3 regions of the Variovorax sp. Soil_C_12 genome follow, and region 2 is predicted to be linked to each of the others. Evidence: predicted binding sites of a transcription regulator. Region 2 holds the regulator's gene; each other region holds the start of a gene.
What was found. Region 2 encodes LexA, which represses DNA repair genes until DNA is damaged. Its sites were predicted from a motif close to ACTGTATNNNNATACAGT; they were not measured.
Positions count from the first base shown of each region.

Region 1: AC3A6X_RS10790 (PA0069 family radical SAM protein) is a predicted target of LexA. The motif match lies at 999-1,016, and genes of this name have one in related genera.
Region 3: AC3A6X_RS15795 (DNA topoisomerase IV subunit B) is a predicted target of LexA. The motif match lies at 1,323-1,340, and genes of this name have one in related genera.

Region 1 covers NZ_JBDGIO010000003.1:437,447-439,709, reverse strand. The annotation lists gene AC3A6X_RS10800 (NAD-dependent epimerase/dehydratase family protein) at 1-274, opposite strand, end outside; gene AC3A6X_RS10795 (GbsR/MarR family transcriptional regulator) at 327-908, opposite strand; gene AC3A6X_RS10790 (PA0069 family radical SAM protein) at 1,034-2,122, shown strand; gene AC3A6X_RS10785 (efflux transporter outer membrane subunit) at 2,073-2,263, opposite strand, start outside.
Region 2 covers NZ_JBDGIO010000021.1:74,107-76,369, forward strand. The annotation lists gene AC3A6X_RS33470 (asparaginase) at 4-996, opposite strand; gene lexA (transcriptional repressor LexA) at 1,071-1,745, shown strand; gene AC3A6X_RS33480 (hypothetical protein) at 1,894-2,226, shown strand.
Region 3 covers NZ_JBDGIO010000005.1:239,475-241,737, forward strand. The annotation lists gene AC3A6X_RS15795 (DNA topoisomerase IV subunit B) at 1-1,289, opposite strand, end outside; gene AC3A6X_RS15800 (MFS transporter) at 1,444-2,263, shown strand, end outside.

The DNA of each region.
Region 1 (2,263 bases), on a different contig from region 2:
GCACGGCGGTGTGCACCGCGCGCATGGGCCGGCGCGTGCTGTTGCGCAACACGCCGACGGCGTTGACGACCGTGTCGAGGCCTTGCAGGCGCGGCAGCCACGTCGCGGCTTCGGTGTCGCGCGAGAAGTCGATGGGAACATGGGGCAGATCCGTGCGCAGCCGCGTCGCGCTGCCGCAGCTCACGCGGTGCCCGGCCTGCAGCAGCGCCGCAGCGATGCGGCTGCCGATGAAGCCGTTGGCGCCGCAAACCAGGACGTTGAGCGAGGTGGCCATGGCTGTTCCTCTCGATGTTTCAGTCAAAACAGAAATAAGAGGTGAAAAAAATTCAAAGCATGGGCAATCCGGCATGGTGGGCATCGGGGTCGTCCCCGCCGCGGCCGGCGGCGTCGCCACGCACGAACTTCTGCACGCTGGCGCCCAGCGACAGCACCTTGTCCAGCGTGCCGGGTGACAGGCGCAACATCTCGTCGGCCCAGGCGCCGAGCTTGGCCATGAGCTCCATGGTGGCCCGAATGCGGTCCTGCGCGTCGGCCGGCTCGTTGACGAAATCGGGGCTGGCGATGACCTCGCGCAGCATGCGAACGGTGGGGTCGAACTCGCGCTCCTTGCGCTCCCGCACCACGGTGCGGAACAGCTCCCACACGTCGACGCTGGTCTCGAAATAGTCGCGCCGGTCGCCCAACACGTGGGTGATGCGCACCAGGTTCCAGGCCTGCAGTTCCTTCAGGCTGTTGCTCACGTTCGAGCGCGCGACGTTGAGGGTCTCCGACAGCTGCTCCGCATGCAGTGGCTTGCCGTGGACGAAGAGCAGGGCGTGAATCTGCGAGACGGTGCGGTTGACGCCCCACATGGAGCCCATTTCGCCCCAGTGGAGCACGAACTTGCGTTGGATGTCGGTCAGTTGCATGGTGTGGCCTCGGCATCGAGTCTATGGTTTTCGATATTTCTGTCAATAGAGAAATAGAACTCGCGTGCAAGCCGGCGCGATTGGTGGAATACTGGATATTCATCCAGTTATTCGAGGCGAAGACCATGCCCGACGCTTTCATTCCCATCCACGCCATCAAGGGCCGCGGCGCCGCGACCCGGCTGCCCCACCGCTTCGAGCGCGACGCGCGCGATGCCTTCGACGACGGCTGGGGCACGCTCGAAGAGGGCAGCGCCGAGCCGCTGCCTCCCTTGCAGACCGAGGTGCGCTTCGAGGACGTGAAGTCGGTGCTGAGCGAGAACGACTCGCCCGACATCCATTTCGACCGCTCGATCAACCCCTACCGCGGCTGCGAGCACGGCTGCATCTACTGCTTCGCGCGGCCGACCCACAGCTACCTGAACCTCTCGCCCGGCCTGGACTTCGAGACCAAGCTGATCGCCAAGCGCAACATCGTGGAGGTGCTGCGCGCCGAGCTGGGCCGGCGCAGCTACAGGCCGCAGAACCTGGCGATCGGCACCGCGACCGATTGCTACCAGCCGATCGAGCGCGAGCTGCGGCTGACGCGCGCGGTGATCGAGCTGCTCCAGGAGGTGCGCCATCCCTTCGGCCTGGTCACCAAGTCCAGCGCCGTCGAGCGCGACCTCGACGTGATCGCGCCGATGGCGGCCCAGCACCTGGCAGCGGTCTACGTCACCATCACCACGCTCGACGGCGAGCTCGCGCGCAAGCTGGAGCCGCGCGCCGCCGCGCCGCACCGGCGGCTGCGCACGGTACGCACGCTGGCCGAGGCCGGCGTGCCGGTGGGGGTGAGCGTGGCGCCGCAGATCCCCTTCGTCACCGAAGACATGGAAAAGGTGCTCGAGGCCGCCTGGGAGGCCGGCGCGCGCAGCGCCTTCTACACCGTGATCCGCCTGCCCTGGGAGGTGGCGCCGCTCTTCAAGCAATGGCTGGAGCTGCATTACCCGCAGCGTGCCGGCCGCATCATGGCGCGCATCCACGAGATGCGCGGCGGCAAGGACTACGACGCCGACTTCGGCACCCGCATGGTCGGCAGCGGCCTGTGGGCCGAGCTGATCCGCCAGCGCTTCGAGAAGGCGACGCAGCGCCTGGGCTTCAACCGCGAGCGCATCGCGCTCGATCTCAGCGCGTTCCGGCCACCCGGCGCAGCGGGGCAGGGCAGTCTGTTCTAGCGTGGGCGCTCGCGCTCGCGCTCGCACTGCGCGATTCGACGCCGCACCAGTCGCCGCCCAGCGCCTTCACGAGAAAGACCGAGGTCAGCAGGCGCTGGCCCTGCAGCTGCGTGGCCTGGCGCTCGGCCACCAGCAGCGACT
Region 2 (2,263 bases):
CCTTCAGCCGCCGGGCTCCGTCGCCATCAATTCCAGCGCCAGGGCGATGCGCGCCTTCACCGGCGTCAGCGCGCCGGCATCGCGCAGCACAGCGCCGGGCGTGGGAAGAATGCGGCCCTGCAGACAGCGGGTGGCACGCAAAACCGCAATGCCCGCCGCCTGCGCGCGCAGCGCGGCGGCTTCCAGCGCTTCGTGCAGCGTGCCGTTGCCGGTGGCCGCGAGCACCAGGCCCTGGACCGGCTCGGCAGCGCCTGGCTGTCGCTCCTGGATCAAGACATCGACGATGCTGCCGCGCGCCTCCGCGTGGCTCAGCACGATCTCCACGCGAGGCCAGCGCTCGGCCTGCTGCATCAGCTCGAAGCAACGGCGAGCCGGCTCGGACGGGGAGGCGGGCCAGTACCTGAGCTCGCGCAAGGCGCCCTCCTCCACATAGGCCACCGGTCCCGCATCGCCGGAATCGAAGGCATCGACCCGGTAGGTGTGCACCTTCTGCACATCGAAGGCGCTGTGTACCGTGCCCGCGCAGACCGCTACGACGCCCCGCGCACCGGCACTGGCCGCAACAGCAACGGCATCGCGAACGTTCTGCGGGCCATCGGGCGTCAGCGCCGTGGCCGGCCGCATGGCGCAGGTCAGCACGACCGGCTTGGACGGCGCCAGCACCGATTGAAGGAAGAAGGCGGTCTCCTCCAGCGTGTCGGTCCCGTGGGTGATGACCAAGCCCGCGACATCGGGCTCGGCCAGCCAATGGGCGCAGCGTTCGGCCAGCCGGCGCCAGATCGAAAAGCTCATGTCCTTGCTGTCGACCTGCGCCACCTGCTCGGTCTGCAGCACGATGCCTGGGGGCGCGGCGATGCCCTCCAGCAGCTCGGTCACGCCCACCTCGCCGGCGGTGTAGCCCACGTTGTCGCCCGCGCTGGCGGCGCGGCCCGCGATCGTGCCGCCCGTGCCCAGCACGATCACGCGACGCCTGATTTCGCTGTTGTTGTCGGCCATGGCTTGCCAAAGCTCCGGAAACTGGTTAAAAATACAGGTACTGGATATGCAGCCAGTGCTGCAAGGAGTCGTCAATGCAGTTCGCCGCCAAGCTTACCGCCCGCCAGCAACAGATTCTGGATCTGATCCAAAGCGCCATCGCGCGCACCGGTGCGCCGCCCACGCGCGCCGAGATCGCCGCCGAACTGGGCTTCAAGTCCGCCAACGCGGCCGAGGAACACCTCCAGGCTCTGGCACGCAAGGGCGTCATCGAACTCGTGAGCGGCACTTCGCGCGGCATCCGCCTCAAGGGCGACGCGCTGCGCTCGCTGAACGAATCGCGCAACAACCAGTTCTCGTTGTCGCTGCCCGGCATGGCACAGCTCGCGCTGCCGCTGATCGGCCGCGTGGCAGCGGGCTCGCCCATCCTGGCGCAGGAGCACGTGGACCAGACCTACTACGTGGAGAACACGCTGTTCCAGCGCCAACCCGACTACCTGCTCAAGGTGCGCGGCATGTCCATGCGCGACGCCGGCATCATGGACGGCGACCTGCTGGCCGTGCAAGCCACCAAGGAGGCCCGCAACGGCCAGATCGTCGTGGCCCGGCTGGGCGACGAGGTCACGGTCAAGCGCCTCAAGCGCAACAAGCAGGTCATCGAGCTGCATGCCGAGAACCCCGACTACCCCACCATCATCGTGCAGCCCGGCGAGCCTTTCGAGATCGAAGGCCTCGCTGTCGGCCTGATCCGCAACACGATGCTGATGTAGCTCCGCACAAGGCGGCATGGGCGAAATCGACCCCTGCCGCCCCACCGGCTGCGACAGGTGGCGGGCGTATGGCCGAGGGCCATCACCCTGTCGCGGCCGATGACAGCAATCCTGCCTGTGTTCAATCTCTGACCTTCATGGAGTTCACATGGGAATCGCTCTGCTCAGCCTCGTCGACCTGTTCACGCCCCTTCAATCGCTGGCCAGCCGCTGGATGCCGTCGCGCCGCCGCAGCGCCGCCGGCCTGCGCTACGTCGGCATCCGGCCCAGTTGCGCCGCGCGTCCTGCCGCACCAACGTCCCACTTGTCGGCGCCGGCCCGTCCTTTGCGCGTGGTGCGCATGGTCGATGCGCAACCCAACGGCCCGGGCACGGGCCGGGTCGTGATCTCCGGCCGCATGGCCGATGTCTGCGCCGAGCTCGACCGGCTGGCCGCATTGGAAGCCGCCGGCGCAACGCCGTCGTCCGGCCGCCTGCATTGACGACAGCGACCCGCCGCCGGGCGCGCCGAGCGCCCGG
Region 3 (2,263 bases), on a different contig from region 2:
AAGACCTCGTTGTGGGCCGTGTCCTTGCTCTCGCAGTCGGTCAGCTTGCCGGGCAGCACGGCCACGCCGGAGCCCTTGCGCTTCTCGACCTTCTGGCCGGCGCGCTGGCGCGTCTGCGCGGCCTTGATGGCCAGCTCGGCCAGCTTGCGGCCATAGTCCACGTGCTGGTTGAGCCACAGCTCCAGCGCCGGGCGCACGAAGCTGGAGACCAGCCGCACCGCGTCGCGCGAATTGAGGCGCTCCTTGATCTGGCCCTGGAACTGCGGGTCCAGCACCTTGGCCGAGAGCACGTAGGAGGCGCGCGCGAACACGTCCTCGGGCAAGAGCTTCACGCCCTTGGGCAAGAGCGAATGCAGCTCGACGAAGCTCTTGACCGCGTTGAACAAGCCGTCGCGCAGGCCACTTTCATGCGTGCCGCCGGCGCTGGTGGGAATCAGGTTGACGTAGCTCTCGCGCACCGGCTGGCCCTCTTCGGTGAAGGCCACGCACCACTCGGCGCCCTCGCCTTCGGCGAAGTTGTCGGCGTTCTTGTCGGCATGGCCGGCGCCTTCGAACAGCGGGATCACCGGGTCGGCGTTGAGCGTCTGCATGAGGTAGTCGCGCAGGCCGCCCTTGTAGAGCCACTGCTGGGTCTCCTTGGTCTTCTCGACCACCAGCGTGACGGTCACGCCGGGCATCAGCACCGCCTTGCTGCGCAGCAGGTGCGTCAGCTCGTTGACCGGCAGCACGCCGGACTCGAAGTACTTGGGGTCGGGCCAGGCGCGCACCGTGGTGCCCTGCCGGCGCTCGCCGCTCTCGATCGAACGGACCCGGAGCGGCTCGGCCACATCGCCGCCCGCGAACGCGATGCACGCGGCCGAACCGTCGCGGAAGGACTGGACCTCGAGCCGCTTCGACAGCGCATTGGTCACCGACACGCCCACGCCGTGCAGGCCGCCCGAGAAGCTGTAAGCGCCGCCCGAGCCCTTGTCGAACTTGCCGCCCGCGTGCAGGCGGGTGAAGACCAGCTCGACCACCGGGGCCTTCTCCTCGGGATGCAGGCCGAAGGGAATGCCGCGGCCATCGTCCTCGACGCTGACCGAGGCGTCGGTGTGAAGCGTGACCTTGATCTTCTTGCCGTAGCCGGCCAGCGCCTCGTCGGCGGCGTTGTCCAGCACTTCCTGGATGATGTGCAGCGGGTTGTCGGTGCGGGTGTACATGCCCGGACGCTGCTTGACGGGCTCCAGGCCCTTGAGGACGCGGATCGAGCCTTCCGAATAGGCCGGGGGAGTCTTGCTGAGGGTCGCCATGGGGGCGGATTGTATGCGTGGGCCTGCCGAAAAACTGGATGGACATACAGAGCGGCGCTGATGCGCAGCCCGCATCAACGCCGCTTGAAAATATCAACAATGCGTGTCGCGGCCGTGGCGCGTGCGGCCTTTCGCTTTTGGCTACAGTCGCCGGATGCACGCTCAATCCCAGCCGCTGTCGCTCAAGCAGGTCCTGTTCTGCGGCGCGATGATCGTCACCCTCTCGATGGGGATCCGCCACGGCTTCGGGCTGTGGCTGCAGCCCATCACGCAGGAACAGGGCTGGTCGCGCCAGAGCTTCTCGCTGGCAATCGCCATCCAGAACCTCTCCTGGGGCGTGATCGGCGTCTTCGCCGGCATGCTGGCCGACAAGCTGGGCGCCTTCCGCGTTCTGGTGGCGGGCGCCGTGCTCTACGCGATCGGCCTGGCAGGCATGGCGCTGTCGCCCACCCCGCTCATGTTCGCGCTGACGGCCGGCGTGCTGATCGGCGCGGCCCAGGCTGGCACCACCTACGCGGTGATCTACGGCGTGATCGGGCGGCAGATCCCGGTGGAGCGGCGATCGTGGGCCATGGGCGTGGCCGCCGCGGCCGGCTCCTTCGGGCAGTTCCTGATGGTGCCGGTGGAGGGCCACCTGATCGCGGGCTTCGGCTGGCATACGGCCCTGCTGCTGCTGGCGCTCATGGTGCTGCTGATCGTGCCGCTCGCCTTCGGCCTGCGCGAGCCCCGTGTCGGCCACGCCGCCGTCGCCCACCGCGACCAGACCATCCTTCAGGCCGTGGGCGAGGCCTTCAAGTACCCCAGCTTCGTGCTGTTGATGGCGGGCTATTTCGTCTGCGGCTTCCAGTTGGCCTTCATCGGCGTGCACATGCCGAGCTACCTGCGCGACAAGGGGCTCTCGCCCGAAGTGGCGAGCTATGCGCTGGCGCTGGTCGGCCTGTTCAATGTGTTCGGCACCTATGTCGCGGGCTCGC